One region of the Megasphaera sp. SC8-1 genome, then DNA from elsewhere that is predicted to be linked to it. Evidence: a T-box and tRNA genes for the amino acid it is inferred to sense, from the RefSeq annotation. Region 1 holds a T-box; the other holds one or more tRNA genes.
What was found. A T-box is a leader RNA that pairs with one kind of tRNA and senses whether it is charged. The one in region 1 lies ahead of thrS (threonine--tRNA ligase), so its partner is inferred to be a tRNA-Thr.
Positions count from the first base shown of each region.

Region 2: it has a tRNA-Thr gene. The T-box ahead of thrS (threonine--tRNA ligase) is inferred to sense a tRNA for this amino acid. The anticodon was not compared.

Region 1 covers NZ_JANFQH010000027.1:38,380-46,357, forward strand. Annotated here, with positions in the region: gene leuS (leucine--tRNA ligase) at 1-580, shown strand, start outside; gene NOS26_RS08410 (CoA pyrophosphatase) at 671-1,285, shown strand; gene NOS26_RS08415 (acyl-CoA dehydrogenase) at 1,635-2,786, shown strand; gene NOS26_RS08420 (electron transfer flavoprotein subunit beta/FixA family protein) at 2,860-3,672, shown strand; gene NOS26_RS08425 (electron transfer flavoprotein subunit alpha/FixB family protein) at 3,693-4,709, shown strand; T-box leader at 4,931-5,149, shown strand; gene thrS (threonine--tRNA ligase) at 5,187-7,094, shown strand; gene ylqF (ribosome biogenesis GTPase YlqF) at 7,267-7,978, shown strand, end outside.
Region 2 covers NZ_JANFQH010000013.1:67,477-75,454, reverse strand. Annotated here, with positions in the region: gene NOS26_RS05220 (L-lactate permease) at 1-526, opposite strand, end outside; gene NOS26_RS05215 (mechanosensitive ion channel family protein) at 809-1,705, opposite strand; gene tuf (elongation factor Tu) at 2,091-3,278, opposite strand; tRNA gene NOS26_RS05205 (tRNA-Met) at 3,426-3,502, opposite strand; tRNA gene NOS26_RS05200 (tRNA-Thr) at 3,508-3,583, opposite strand; tRNA gene NOS26_RS05195 (tRNA-Met) at 3,641-3,716, opposite strand; tRNA gene NOS26_RS05190 (tRNA-Tyr) at 3,722-3,807, opposite strand; tRNA gene NOS26_RS05185 (tRNA-Thr) at 3,814-3,889, opposite strand; gene dnaB (replicative DNA helicase) at 4,092-5,420, opposite strand; gene lonC (Lon family ATP-dependent protease) at 5,422-7,341, opposite strand; gene rplI (50S ribosomal protein L9) at 7,364-7,810, opposite strand; gene NOS26_RS05165 (DHH family phosphoesterase) at 7,807-7,978, opposite strand, start outside.

The DNA.
Region 1 (7,978 bases):
TCGCGTATGGCGCATTGTCCATCAGTTCCAGAATCTGGCTAAAGCCGGTCAGGATGGGACGGATTACACAGAAGCTGAAAAAGAACTGCGTTTCCAGGAATTTAAGGCCCTGGCCAAGGTCACCGAAGATATCCGCGGTACCGATGGCAACTACGGCCTCAACACGGCTGTCAGCTCGATCATGGAATACGTCAATGCCATGCATGCCTATGTCGGCGCTAACAAGACCATCCATAAGGCCGTTGCCCTGGAAGCCAACAAGAACCTGCTCAAGCTCCTGGCACCGTTCACGCCGCATATTACGGAAGAACTCTGGCAGCTCTGTGGTTTTGAAGGCAGCGTCCATGCCCAGGATTGGCCGGAAGTCGACAAATCGGCTCTCGTCGTCGACGAAATCGAACTGCCTGTCCAGATCAATGGCAAGGTCCGCGACCGCCTGACCGTCGCCGTCGATATCGATAAGGACGCTTTGCAGGAACAAGTCCTGGCCTTACCGCATATCAAGGAATTTATTGGCGATAAGAAAGTGGTTAAATTCATCGTCGTACCGAAGAAAATCATCAACATCGTCATAAAATAGTTAAAATTCAAAAGAGGCTGTCGCGTGAAGACAGCCTCTTTTACTTTGTACTTCTTTGAACTTAGTCTTTTTATTAGAAGGGAGTCGTCTATGAACGCTTTTAAGCCCTGGCCGGACCGCGTTGTCCGTCAGAATACCTGCATGAATACGCGGGCTTGTGCCGTCTTAGTACCGATTATTTACAAAGACGGGCAAGAACAGGTCGTGTTCGAAGTGCGCAGCAGCAAGCTGGGCTGGCAGCCTGGCGACGTCTGTTTCCCCGGCGGCCGTATCGACGATGGCGACGACAGCGCCCTGGCAGCAGCCCTCAGGGAGACGAATGAAGAACTCGGCGTCGATCCGTCTCATATCCACGTCTGGGGCCCTTTGGATTACATGGAATCGCCTGTAGGCGTCACGGTATGGCCCTTTGCCGCTTATATGGATACGGACCGGTTTGTCCTCAGCCAGGGGGAAGTGGACCATACTTTTACCGTTCCCTTAGCCTGGTTCGACGAGCATGACCCGGAAATCGGCCGCATCGAACTGGCCACCCGGCCGGCACCGGGCTTTCCGAAAGGTCTGGCCCTGTCATCCCAGAAGGGCTGGAAACCGCGCCGTACTTATAACGTAAAGATTTATACGTATGAAAATTATAAAATTTGGGGAATTACAGCACATATCCTTGACAACTTCCGGGGTATCCGTGCTATAATACAACAGTAAGCTTTCCTTAATATTTGTAACCAGTATAGTTAGGTATACGTACAATAGCGTATATTGGAAAAACAAGGCGTACCGTGTCAAGAAGATTTTAATCTTTTTACCTCTATTAGTACAAAAAAGTCTTGTTAAAGTTTTAGGATGAGAAAATGGAATAGTGATATTGTGGTTTATAGGCTTTTTGCTATTGATTTAACATGTGAAAAGTTGTACAATGCACTTGTAAGCAGTGAGGCGGTGTGAATATATATCCAAACAGGATTTCCTGCCTGGAAATGTATCGCCTCAGTGTTCAGGTTTTTATCTTATGGCTTTACTAAACTAACTATACACTAAGGAGAGTGGAAACATCATGGATTTTAACTTAACAGATATTCAACAGGACTTCTTAAAACTCGCTCATGATTTCGGCGAAAAGAAATTAGCACCGACCGTTACGGAACGCGACCACAAAGGTATTTATGACAAAGAACTCATCGACGAATTGCTCAGCCTCGGTATTACCGGCGCTTACTTCGAAGAAAAATACGGCGGTTCCGGCGATGACGGCGGCGACGTTTTGAGCTACATCCTCGCTGTTGAAGAATTGGCTAAATACGACGCTGGTGTTGCTATCACCTTGTCGGCAACGGTTTCCCTTTGCGCTAACCCGATTTGGCAGTTCGGTACAGAAGCTCAGAAAGAAAAATTCCTCGTTCCTTTGGTTGAAGGCACTAAACTCGGCGCTTTCGGCTTGACCGAACCGAACGCAGGTACTGATGCTTCCGGCCAGCAGACCATTGCTACTAAGAACGATGACGGCACTTACACGTTGAACGGCTCCAAGATCTTCATCACCAACGGCGGCGCTGCTGACATCTACATCGTCTTCGCTATGACCGATAAGAGCAAAGGCAACCACGGCATTACAGCCTTCATCCTCGAAGACGGTACTCCGGGCTTCACTTACGGCAAGAAAGAAGACAAGATGGGCATCCATACTTCGCAGACCATGGAACTCGTATTCCAGGACGTCAAAGTTCCGGCTGAAAACATGCTCGGCGAAGAAGGCAAAGGCTTCAAGATTGCTATGATGACCTTGGACGGCGGCCGTATCGGCGTTGCTGCTCAGGCTCTCGGCATTGCAGAAGCTGCTTTGGCAGATGCTGTTGAATACTCCAAACAGCGTGTACAGTTCGGCAAACCGCTCTGCAAATTCCAGTCCATTTCCTTCAAACTGGCTGACATGAAGATGCAGATCGAAGCTGCTCGTAACCTCGTTTACAAAGCTGCTTGCAAGAAACAGGAAGGCAAACCCTTCACCGTTGACGCTGCTATCGCAAAACGCGTTGCTTCCGACGTCGCTATGCGCGTAACGACCGAAGCTGTCCAGATCTTCGGCGGCTATGGCTACAGCGAAGAATATCCGGTTGCTCGTCACATGCGCGATGCTAAGATCACTCAGATCTACGAAGGCACGAACGAAGTTCAGCTCATGGTTACAGGTGGTGCTCTGTTAAGATAATTGAAGTTTATGCTCGGGCCTGGCCCTTTGCTGGGCCCGTTACATAAAAAAAGATTTTAGGAGGCAAACGTAAATGGAAATATTGGTATGTGTCAAACAGGTTCCGGACACTGCAGAAGTTAAGATTGACCCCGTAAAACATACGGTCATCCGCGCTGGTGTTCCTAACATTTTTAACCCCTTCGACCAGAACGCTTTGGAAGCAGCTCTCGCATTGAAAGATGCTGACAAAGACGTAAAAATCACACTTCTCTCGATGGGTCCTGATCAGGCAAAAGACGTTCTTCGTGAAGGCCTTGCAATGGGCGCTGACGATGCTTATCTTCTGTCCGACCGCAAACTCGGTGGTTCCGATACGTTAGCTACGGGCTATGCTTTGGCACAGGCTATCAAAAAATTGGCTGCTGACAAAGGTATCGAACAGTTCGATATCATCCTCTGCGGCAAACAGGCTATTGACGGCGATACCGCACAGGTTGGCCCGCAGATCGCTTGCGAACTCGGTATTCCTCAGATTACGTATGCCCGCGACATCAAAGTCGAAGGCGACAAAGTTACTGTTCAGCAGGAAAACGAAGAAGGCTACATCGTAACAGAAGCTAACTTCCCGGTATTGATTACCGCTGTTAAAGACTTGAACGAACCGCGTTTCCCGACCATTCGTGGCACGATGAAAGCAAAACGCCGCGAAATCCCGAACTTGGACGCTGCTGCTGTTGCAGCTGACGACGCTCAGATCGGTTTGTCTGGCTCTCCGACTAAAGTCCGTAAGATTTTCACACCGCCTCAGAGATCCGGTGGTCTCGTTCTCAAAGTTGAAGATGACAACGAACAGGCAATCGTCGACCAGGTCATGGAAAAACTGGTTGCCCAGAAAATCATTTAATCTAAGGAGGAACAGTGAAAATGGATTTAGCAGAATATAAAGGCATTTATGTAATTGCTGAACAGTTCGAAGGCAAATTACGTGATGTATCTTTCGAATTGTTGGGCCAGGCTCGCATCTTGGCTGACACCATCGGCGACGAAGTCGGTGCAATCCTCATTGGTAAAGACGTAAAACCGTTGGCTCAGGAACTTATCGCTCACGGTGCTCATAAAGTATACGTTTATGATGATCCTCAGCTCGAACATTACAATACGACGGCTTATGCAAAAGTTATTTGCGATTTCTTCCATGAAGAAAAACCGAACGTATTCCTCGTTGGCGCTACCAACATCGGCCGTGACCTCGGCCCGCGTGTCGCTAATTCCTTGAAGACTGGCCTCACCGCTGACTGCACGCAGCTCGGCGTTGACGACGACAAAAAGACCATCGTATGGACCCGTCCGGCTCTCGGCGGCAACATCATGGCTGAAATCATCTGCCCGGACAACCGTCCGCAGATGGGTACTGTCCGTCCGCATGTCTTCAAAAAACCGGAAGCAGATCCTTCTGCAACTGGCGAAGTTATCGAAAAGAAAGCTAACCTCTCCGATGCTGACTTCATGACCAAATTCGTCGAACTCATCAAATTGGGCGGCGAAGGCGTTAAAATCGAAGACGCTGACGTTATCGTTGCTGGCGGCCGTGGCATGAACAGTGAAGAACCGTTCAAGACCGGTATCCTCAAAGAATGTGCAGACGTCCTCGGCGGCGCTGTTGGTGCATCCCGTGCAGCTGTTGACGCTGGCTGGATCGATGCTCTCCATCAGGTTGGCCAGACTGGTAAAACAGTTGGTCCGAAGATCTACATTGCATGCGCTATTTCCGGTGCTATCCAGCACTTGGCAGGCATGACTGGTTCTGACTGCATCATCGCTATCAACAAAGACGAAGATGCTCCGATCTTCAAAGTCTGCGACTATGGTATCGTAGGCGATGTCTTCAAAGTTCTCCCGCTCCTCACAGAAGCCATCAAGAAACAGAAAGGCATTGCATAAGTTATCTAACCGTGCATAATAAAAAGGCTACTGCATTTGCAGTAGCCTTTTTGTGGTTCGTTTGGCGTTTGCCGTTTGGCGAATATTCTTCGAACCACGGCAAACGACCCACGACAAACGATTGCCAGACGAATATTTGTATGATATCCGAAACCTTTGCACACCACACCCTTGACAAGCCTCATCTCGTGCCGTATAATTTACGCATACATAGAGATATGTAAGAAGCTTTGAAAAGGATATGACTCGATAGTCCCTTTATTCCAGAGAGAGGCACAGTGGTGTGAGTGCCTTATGAAGCCTAGCGAGTTACCGCCTTGGAGCTGAATCTCCGAACTGAGTAGGGGATTCCGGCCGCCCCGTTATCGCGCTTGAGTACATCGGAATTTTTTTCTGGTGAACTAGGGTGGAACCACGTGAGTTAAGCTCTCGTCCCTTGAGGACGAGAGCTTTTTTTTATTAAGGAGGATGTTTGTAATGGCAGAATTAGTATTAAAAGACGGAAGCAAAAAACAGTTTCCCGATGGCATCTCTCTTGCCGAAGCTGTCAAACAGCTCAGCAACAGTCTTGCAAAGAAAGTATTAGTAGCAAAAGTCAATGGTGAAGTCACGGACCTCCGTGAAACTATCGTCGACGGTTCGACCGTTGAATTTCTCACCTTCGCCGACCAGGAAGGGAAAGATACCCTCCGCCATACAGCATCTCATGTCATGGCTCAGGCTATCCAGCACCTCTTCCCGGGTGTTAAATTTGCTATTGGCCCGTCCATTGAAAACGGTTTCTACTACGACCTCGATACAGAACACCGTTTCACACAGGAAGACTTCGCCGCTATCGAAGCTGAAATGGCCAAGATCGTCAAAGAAAACCTCCCTATCACTAAAGAAGTCTTGTCCCGCGCCGATGCTTTGAAGCTCTTCAAAGACGCCGGTCAGGATTATAAAGTAGAACTCATTGAAGACCTTCCGGAAGATGCTGTCATCTCCCTCTACCGCCAGGGCGACTTCGTCGACCTCTGTGCCGGTCCGCACTGCGCTTCGACAGGCGCCGTCAAGGCCTTCAAACTGCGTACCGTTGCCGGCGCTTACTGGCGCGGTGATGAACACAACAAGATGCTCCAGCGTATTTACGGTACCGCTTTTGAAAAGAAATCGGAACTCGATGAATACTTGAAGATGATGGAAGAAGCTGAAAAACGCGACCATCGCAAGCTGGGCAAACAGCTCGACTTGTTCAGCTTCCACGAAGAAGGTCCGGGCTTCCCGTTCTTCCATCCCAAGGGAATGATCTTGCGCAACAACCTGCTCAAGTTCTGGCATGAACTCCATGACGAAGCCGATTACGATGAAATCATGACACCGCTGATCCTCAACCGTCACCTCTGGGAACAGTCCGGCCACTGGGATCACTACCGCGATAACATGTATTTCACCACCATCGATGAACAGCCCTATGCCATCAAACCGATGAACTGCCCCGGCGGCATCCTGGTCTATAAGAGCAATGTCCACAGCTATCGTGATTTCCCCATGCGCATGGCTGAACTCGGCCTGGTCCATCGTCACGAACTCCACGGTGCCCTCCACGGCTTGTTCCGCGTCCGCTGCTTCACTCAGGACGACGCCCATATCTTCATGCTGCCGAGCCAGATGAAAGAAGAAATCTCCGGCGTCATGGACCTCTTCGACAAGGCATACAAACAGTTCGGCCTGGAATACCACGTCGAATTGTCCACTCGTCCGGAAGACTCCATGGGCTCCGACGAAATCTGGGAACTGGCTACCAAGACCTTGCATGATGTCATCGAAGAACGCCACATCCCGTACGTCATCAACGAAGGCGACGGCGCCTTCTACGGCCCGAAACTGGACTTCCACCTGAAAGACTCCATCGGCCGTACCTGGCAGTGCGGTACCATCCAGCTCGATATGCTCATGCCGGAACGCTTCGACATGACTTACATCGGCGAAGATGGCCAGAAACACCGTCCGGTCATGGTCCATCGCGCCTGCTTCGGCAGTATCGAACGCTTCCTGGGCATCATCACTGAAAACTATGCCGGTGCTTTCCCGGTATGGCTGGCTCCGGTCCAGATCAAGTTCCTGCCCATTTCGGACAAACACCTGGCTTACTGCAAAGACCTGGCTAAGAAATTCAAGAAACTGGGTATCCGCGTCGAAGTCGATGAAAGCAGCGAAAAGATCGGCTACAAGATCCGCAAGGCACAGATGGAAAAAGTTCCTTACATGGCCGTCGTCGGCGACAAGGAAATGGAAAACGGTACCCTCGGCCTGCGTGACCGTTCTAAAGGCGATTTAGGTGCCAAACCGATCGACGAAGTCGTCGCCCACATCCAGAAACTCACCGAAACAAGAGAAGGCTAATATAGTAAGTTTGAAGTTGAAAGTTTGATGTTTGATGTGAATGGGTAAAATTTAAAACCTCACATCAAACATCAAGCATCAAACGTCAAACATTAAAGTTAAAGGGTCCTTACATGATAGGCGAAATGTTCATGTGAAGGCCCTTTTTTCTCATCACCAAAGGAGTAACATTATGATAATCAACTGGTATCCCGGCCATATGGCCAAGGCCAAGCGCCTGATTCAGGAAAATCTCAAGATCATCGATGTCGTCATCGAACTCGTCGATGCCCGCATTCCCATGAGCAGCACCAATCCCATGATCAAGTCCCTCATCGGCGACAAGCCGTCCATCGTCGTCCTCAACAAGGCCGACCTGGCCGATCCGGCTGTCCTTGACGAATGGGTGGCCTATTATAAGCAGCAGGGCCGCAAAGTCCTGGCCTTGAACAGTAAAGGCGGCAAGGGCGTGAAACAGCTCATTTCCCTCGTCCGTTCCCTGGCAGCGCCGAAGCTGGCCCGCTGGAAGGCAAGGGGCCTCAAGAACCGTGCCGTCCGGACCATGATCCTGGGCATCCCCAATGTCGGCAAGTCGACGCTCATCAATAAATTGTCCCGCCGCAGTGCGGCCAAGACAGCAGATAAACCGGGCGAAACGAAGGGCAAGCAGTGGGTCCACATCGGCGACCAGCTCGACCTTCTGGATACGCCGGGCGTCTTGTGGCCGAAACTGGAAAACCAGGTCAGCGCCTACCGCCTGGCTGCGACGGGCGCCATTTCCGACACGGTCTTCGATATGGAAACGGTCCTCTTGCAGCTCGTCGAACAGCTGTCGGCCCAGTATCCGGATGAACTGAAAGGCCGCTATAAATTGGACAGCCTCTGTGAAAAGCCCCTGGATACGA
Region 2 (7,978 bases), on a different contig from region 1:
GCTGTACCGGATCGATACCTGTCAAGTTGGCCAAAGTGCTGGCCGGAATACCAATGGAACCATACGTCGTAGGAACGGAGTTAGCGACCAGGCAGACCAGGATGGCCTTGATCGGGTCGAAACCCATGGCAACCAGCATCGAGGCCGGGATAGCGATAGCCGTACCAAAGCCGGCCATGCCTTCCATGAAGGCACCGAAGCCCCAGCCGATGAGCAGGGCCAGGACGCGGCGGTCCTTGCTGACCGTCGTCAACATGTGCTTGACGATGTCCATGCTCTTGGTGTACAGCGTCAGATTATACGTAAAGATAGCAGCGATGATGACCAGCAAGATAGGCCAACATGCCAGGGCCACGCCTTCCAGAGCAGCCGTAGCGGCATCCATGCCAGGCATATGATACCAAGCCAGGGCGACAGCAAAAGAAATGATGAGTGCAATCGGACAAGCCTTGAAGCTTTGCATCTTCAAGAAGCCCAGCGAGATGATGAGCCACAGAATCGGTGACAGTGCCAATAAAAATACCATAATACAAATTCTCCCTTTCTTTGTTCAATTTTGAACTTACTATATGCTCAAAAACTATTAATAATTAAATAATTAATTCCCGAACAATATGATATTATTATATAATAGAGAAAGGGAATAAATCAACAGCTTAGTAATGCTATTAAAGTATAGGTATTGCCTCAGTTAGACGAAAAACGCAAGGATATTGTTCCATTCTGGCAATCATTCTTATTTCAAGACCTTATTCTTTTTTTCACGTAGTAAGGGGCTGTCGCGCGTGCGACAGCCCCTTTTCTTTCCCTACTTCCCTTCCCGCTGTACGTAAACGACGCGCTGGGGATAAGGGATATCAATGCCATTGGCATCGAAGGTGTCCTTGACTTTAGACATGATATCGTAGTAGACGGGATAGTAATCCGCCTTGGCAACCCTGGGAAAGGCGGCGATGCGGACGGAGTTCTCTGCAAATTCACGGATACCGATTTCCAGGGTATCGGCATTGAGGATCCTTTTATCGTCTTGAAAGACCTGTTTCAGCAAGGCAATGGCTTTATGGTGGTCATTCTGATAACCGATATCGAAGAAAAAAGTAATGTAACGATCTTCCTGGTAAGAGCTATTGGTTACCTGGGACGACGTGATGATAGAATTCGGGATGAAAATGGTCTTATTGTCCTTGGTCGTAATGGCCGTATTCATCATCTGTATCCCTTTGACGCTGCCTTCTACGCCGCCGACGGCAATCCAATCACCGGCTTTGAAAGGCTTGAAGATCAGGATCAAAAGGCCTGAAGCAAAATTCGACAGATTGTTCTGTAACGCCAGGCCGACAGCCAGGCCGAAGGCACCGAAAGCGGCCAGGAAGGAATTCGTCGGAATCCCCGCCTTATTCAGTGCCGACAGCAGGACCAGGGCCATGATGGCATAATAAATCAGCTGGCTGACAAAGGTGATGACCGTATGGTCGTAATTGGCATGAGTCATCATGCGGACAGCCAAGTTCTTGAACCCTCTGGCCACGTAGCGGCCAACGATGAAGATGACAATGGCATAGATGACATCCGGGCCGTGATTGAGCAAAAATTCCTTGAACTGGTCCAGCGTCGTGACGCTCTGCGTGACCTGATTCTGGACATCGGCCTGGACGACATGGGCCGCCTGCTGTGCCGTATCAGCCGTATTTTCAGCAATATTCATAGTTGCACCCTCCTCTCGTGTGTGCTTCTATTATACCCGGGTTCGTGGCTAGTGGCTAGGGGCTAGTGGCTCGTGGCTGGTGACCAGTGGCCCGGCTCTCCTGCTAGGAGAGCTGTCAGCGCAGCTGACTGAGAGGTTAACCTCTCCGGCCCTTCGGGCCACCTCTCCTATGAGGAGAGGCTTTGGTGCTCCATATTACTGTAACCGCGATTCCCTCAGAATCAAGCGGGTCGCCCTTTGGGCGACCCCTACGAAATCGCAGCCAGGCGATAAATCTTTCACGGTCTGTGACCTTGTGCATAAAGGCACGCAAAAAAGAGGCCGTCGCATATGCGACAGCCTCTTTTTCAAGTTTGAAGTTGACAGTCAACGATCAAACAATATTTTAGCCTTCGATTTCGGATACGACACCGGCACCTACGGTACGGCCGCCTTCACGGATAGCGAAGCGCAGGCCTGCTTCAATAGCAATCGGTGTGATGAGTTCGACATCCATCTTGACGTTATCGCCAGGCATGCACATTTCCGTGCCTTCCGGCAGGTTGATGACGCCCGTTACGTCAGTGGTACGGAAGTAGAACTGCGGACGATAGCCGTTGAAGAACGGCGTATGACGGCCGCCTTCATCTTTGGTCAGGACATAGACCTGAGCCTTGAATTTCGTGTGCGGATGAATGGTGCCCGGTTTAGCCAGGACCTGGCCGCGTTCGACATCTTTACGGTCGATGCCGCGGAGCAAGGCGCCGATGTTGTCGCCTGCTTCAGCGAGGTCGAGGATCTTACGGAACATTTCAACGCCCGTAACGACCGTATCTTTCGGTTTATCGGCGAGGCCGACGATTTCGACAGGGTCACCGACTTTAATCGTACCGCGTTCGACACGACCTGTAGCAACGGTGCCGCGGCCTGTAATGGTGAAGACGTCTTCGACAGGCATCAGGAACGGCTGGTCTGTCGGACGCTGCGGAGTCGGAATGTAGCTGTCGACGGCATCCATCAAGTCGAGGATGGATTTTTCAGCTTCCGGATCGCCTTCGAGGGCTTTCAATGCAGAACCTACGATGATAGGAACTTCATCGCCAGGATAATCATATTCAGTCAGGAGGTCACGGACTTCCATTTCAACGAGTTCAATCAGTTCCGGGTCGTCGACCTGGTCAGCTTTGTTGAGGTATACGACGATAGCCGGTACGCCGACCTGGCGGGCCAGCAGGATGTGTTCACGAGTCTGCGGCATCGGGCCGTCAGCTGCGGATACAACGAGGATAGCACCATCCATCTGAGCAGCACCGGTGATCATGTTCTTGACATAGTCAGCATGCCCCGGGCAGTCAACATGTGCATAGTGGCGTTTTTCCGTTTCATATTCGACGTGCGCCGTATTGATCGTAATACCACGTTCACGTTCTTCCGGTGCCTTGTCAATATCGGAGTAATCTTCGAACTTGGCAAAGCCCTTCTTTGCTAATACTTTCGTAATAGCAGCCGTCAATGTCGTTTTGCCATGGTCGACGTGACCAATCGTACCGATATTGACATGCGGTTTTGTTCTTTCATAATGTTCTTTTGCCATTGTAATCATTTCCTCCTTTAGGAAAAAAAACAGCTACCCACTTGTATTCTATCACACATCCATACTCTTTGCTTAAAAAAAAGATAAATTTAAACAAAAAATATTTTTGCATATAGAAATAACCTCGTATGCACGAGGTTATTAGTGTGGTGGCGGCTCGGAGATTCGAACTCTGGACACTGCGGGTATGAACCGCATGCTCTAGCCAACTGAGCTAAGCCGCCATGTGTGGAGCTATTGACCGGGATTGAACCGGTGACCTTATCCTTACCAAGGATACGCTCTACCGACTGAGCTACAACAGCTTATGAACTGGTCAAAGCCAATTATGAAGTTGTTTTTTACCTTGCAGTAAAAAAATTTGGTAGCGGGGGCAGGACTTGAACCTACGACCTTCGGGTTATGAGCCCGACGAGCTACCAACTGCTCCACCCCGCGATAATTGGTGGTGGGGGAAGGATTCGAACCTTCGAAGGCAAACGCCGGCAGATTTACAGTCTGCTCCCTTTAGCCACTCGGGAACCCCACCATTTACTGGAGCCAACGATAGGACTTGAACCTACAACCTACTGATTACAAGTCAGTTGCTCTACCAATTGAGCTACGTTGGCTTACTGTTCCGTGGAACGTAGTCTATTATATCAAAGGACTGACGTTCTGTCAAGAACTTTTTTATCAGCTTTTCTTATTTCTTCTGACGAGGCAGAACCTCGTTTCAAAAATCTCTGTCAGAACCGCTGACTTGATTAGTATACTATACCCCACGGAATAATGCAAGTACTTTTTTCACTTTTTTTAAATTAATTTGTCAAACTAGCCTTCATGCTGCGTATCCAGGTTGAGGAACAACGTGAACTCGTTCTTGAAGTACAATTTGACCGACCCGACAGGGCCATTGCGGTGCTTGGCCAGGATGACCTCGGTGATGTGCTGGTTCTCCGTTTCCTTGTCGTAGTAATCTTCGCGATACAAGAAGGAAACGATGTCCGCATCCTGTTCCAGGGCCCCCGATTCGCGGAGGTCACTGAGCATGGGTCGTTTATCCTGCCGGCTTTCGACGCTTCGGCTGAGCTGGGACAAGGCGATGAGCGGCACTTTCAGTTCCCGCGCCAGGGCCTTGAGGGAGCGGGAAATCTCGGAGATTTCCTGCTGCCGGCTTTCGGCATTACGACCCTGCATGAGCTGCAGATAGTCGACGATGATCAGGTCCAGGCCGTGTTCCGATTTGAGGCGCCGCGCCTTCGAGCGCATTTCGGCGACGGAAATGCCCGGCGTATCGTCGATATAAATAGGCGATTCATAGAGCTTGTCGCAGGCATCGGTCAGGCGCGTCCATTCTTCATCGCTGTTGAGCTGGCCTGTGCGCAGTTTCTGCGAATCGATATGGGCAATCTGGCAGAGCAGTCGCTGGACGAGCTGTTCCTGAGACATTTCCAGGGAAAAGAAGGCCACCGTCTTATGCTGGCGGACGCCGACGTTCTGGGCGATGTTCAGGGTAAAGGCCGTCTTGCCCATACTCGGCCGGGCAGCGACCAGGATCAAGTCTGACGGCTGCAAACCCGACGTCATGCGGTCCAGGTCGCGGAATCCCGTCGGCAGGCCCGTCAGGCCCGCTTTATTTTCATAGAGCTTGGTGATTTTATCGAGGGTCGCTTCGACGACGGTCCCGACGGAAGCAAAATCGCCGCGGTTCTTCGTATCCGATAACTGAAGGATACGCCGTTCGGCATCGTCCAGGAGGTCTTCCGTTTTCTTCTCGCCGTCATAGGCTTCTGTCGCCAGCTCGGTACAGGTGGAAATGAGATTCCGGGACAGGGCCTTCTCGACGACGATATTGGCATAGTATTCGGCGTTCGACGCCGTCCCTACCATATTGGGAAGATTCAGGACATAGCCGACGCCGCCGACGTCGTCCATTTTTTTCATGCGGTTCAATTCTTCCGGCAAGGTGATGACGTCGATTTCCTTGTTCTCCCGATGAAGATGTTCCATGGCTTCAAAGATGATGCGATGGGCATCGCGGTAAAAATCCCGGGGCTGGAGCTTTTCCATGGCGACGATGACGGCATCATGGGATAAGAGCATGGCCCCCAGGACGGCCTGTTCTGCTTCTACATTCTGCGGTGGAATCCGCTGTTCCATATTATGATTCCCCCTGTTTGACTAACATCAATTTCAATACATCGTCGATGGTGACGGCATAGTGGATATGGAGACCCAAATGGCGTTCCGGGATGTCGTGGGCATTTTCCTCTGGGATGATGATGCCCTTCATGCCGGCCTGGCGGGCGCCATAAGCCTTTTCAAAGACACCGCCAACGGGCTTGACCTGCCCCTGGATGGAAATTTCTCCGGTCAGGGCCATATCCTGGCGGACCGGCGTCCCCGTAATGGCCGAAATGAGGGCTGTCGTAATGGCACAGCCTGCAGACGGGCCGTCGATATTGCCGCCGCCGATGAAGTTGATGTTGACGTCGTAATCAGACAGTTCCTTCCCCGTCATGCGGCGGACGACAGCGGCGGCGTTGAACATGGAATCCTTGGCCATGGAACCGGCTGTGTCGTTGAACCGGTAGTAGCCCTTCCCCGGCGCCCGTGCCGGGAAAGCGACGGCTTCGATTTCAATGGCCGATCCGAGGTAACCGGCGACGCCGAGACCGAAGACCTTGCCGACGACCGGCGTATCGCTGGCTTTCTCCGTCACGTAAGGCACGAGGCGGCTGATCTGGGCGACGCGGCGGACATGGTCGCAGGTGATGCGCACATGGTCCTTGGACCCCGATTTAAAGACAGCCAGGCCGTAGGTATCGGCCAGGATATTGACAGCCTTCCGGCCTTCAATGGTAAATTCACTGATCATCCTGGCTACACCTTCTTCGAGTTCTGCCCCTAACTGGACAGCGGCGTTGGTCACAATCTGTTCGATATCCGCCGGGACGAGGGGTTCAAAAAAGACTTCCGCACACCGCGACCGGATGGCCGGATTGATTTCCGACGGGTCCCGCGTCGTCGCACCGATGAGGATGAAATCGGCCGGTGCGCCTTCGGCAAAGAGTTTCTTGATATATTTCGGCACATTCGGGTCATCTTCATCGTAATAAGCCGATTCAAAACGGACCCGCTTGTCTTCCATGACCTTGAGCAGCTTGTTGAGCAGCATCGGGTCCATTTCTCCGATTTCATCGATGAACAGGATACCGCCGTGGGCTTCTGTGACCAGGCCCGGTTTCGGTTCCGGTATACCTGTATCGGCCAGATCGCGGCGGGCACCCTGGTAAATCGGATCGTGGACCGAACCGATGAGGGGGTTGGTCATATCCCGCGAATCCCAGCGCAGCGTCGTGCCGTCTGTTTCGACAAAGGGCGCATCGGGACCAAAGGGCGTGAAGGGCAGCTTCTTGGCTTCGTCCAGGACGATGCGGGCAGCCGTCGTCTTGCCGACTCCCGGCGGTCCGTAAAGGAGCAGGTGCTGCGGATAAACCGATGCCAATTTGCTCTGCATGGCTTCGACAGCCCGTTCCTGGCCGACGATGGCGCTGAGGTGCTTGGGACGGACCCGTTCCATGACCGATTCCGTCAGGCTGACTTTTTCCAAGTCGTCCAGTTCCTTGAGTTTCCGTTTGGTCTGCGGCGTTTCTACATCGTGCAGTTCTTCCTTGATGAGTTCCATCTTGATTTCCCGCACGTATTCCTGCTGCTTTTCATCCATGCGCTGGCTGATTTTCTTTTCCAGTCGTTCTTCGACGGCCTGGCGGGCCAGCATTTCAGCCAGGACCATTTCCAGCTCGTTGAGGACGTTGATGACTTCCTCGTCATCAGGCACTTTATCATACGAGACGTCTTCGTAGATCAGGCGCTGCAGGCCGACCAGGCGCTGGCGTGGATCTTCAGAATGGATATACGACAGGGCCGAGTATTTGCTGGCCCGAAGGACCATCTTCTCAGACCCTATAAGACCAGTAAAAGCGCCATAAAGCACGTTGACCTGGCGGCGGAGTTCTTCCTCCGCCGTCGGTTCGAGGTACTTATGGCGCTGTAATAATTTGTCCAATAATTCTTTCATTGTATCCCCTTATGGCTTATGATCAGCCTTCTACAACGTGTATTTTGATGACACTGGTAATCGTCGGATGGACGCGGATGGTAACATCATAATCGCCGAGCGATTTAATCGGATCCTTGATCTCTACCTTCTTCTTGTCCAAATCGATGTCATACTGGGCCTTCGCAGCTTCGCTGATGTTCTTACCCGTAATGGCACCGAAGACTTTGCCGCCTTCGCCGACTTTGACGGGAATGGTGAGTTCAACTTTTTTCAGCTGGCTGGCCAGGATGACAGCTTCATCCGAAGCGACCTGGGCTTTATGCTTGGCAGCGGCTTTCTTCTGTTTGGCATCATTGAGGTTTTCCGACGTGCCCGGAGCAGCTAACTTGCGGGGCAGGAGGAAATTGCGGCCATAGCCTTCCGATACTTCGATGATATCCCCTTTTTTACCGAGTTTCTTTACATCCTGTAATAAGATTACTTTCATTTTTCATCAATCTCCTTATCTTTGTCTATGATTTCATGGAGCGCTGCCATGACGTCCCCCTGGGCTTCCGCCAGGGTACGGCCACGGAGCTGGGCACCGGCCACCGTGCGATGACCGCCGCCGCCCAGGGCTTCCATGACTAATTGCACATTGATTTCGCCCTTGGAG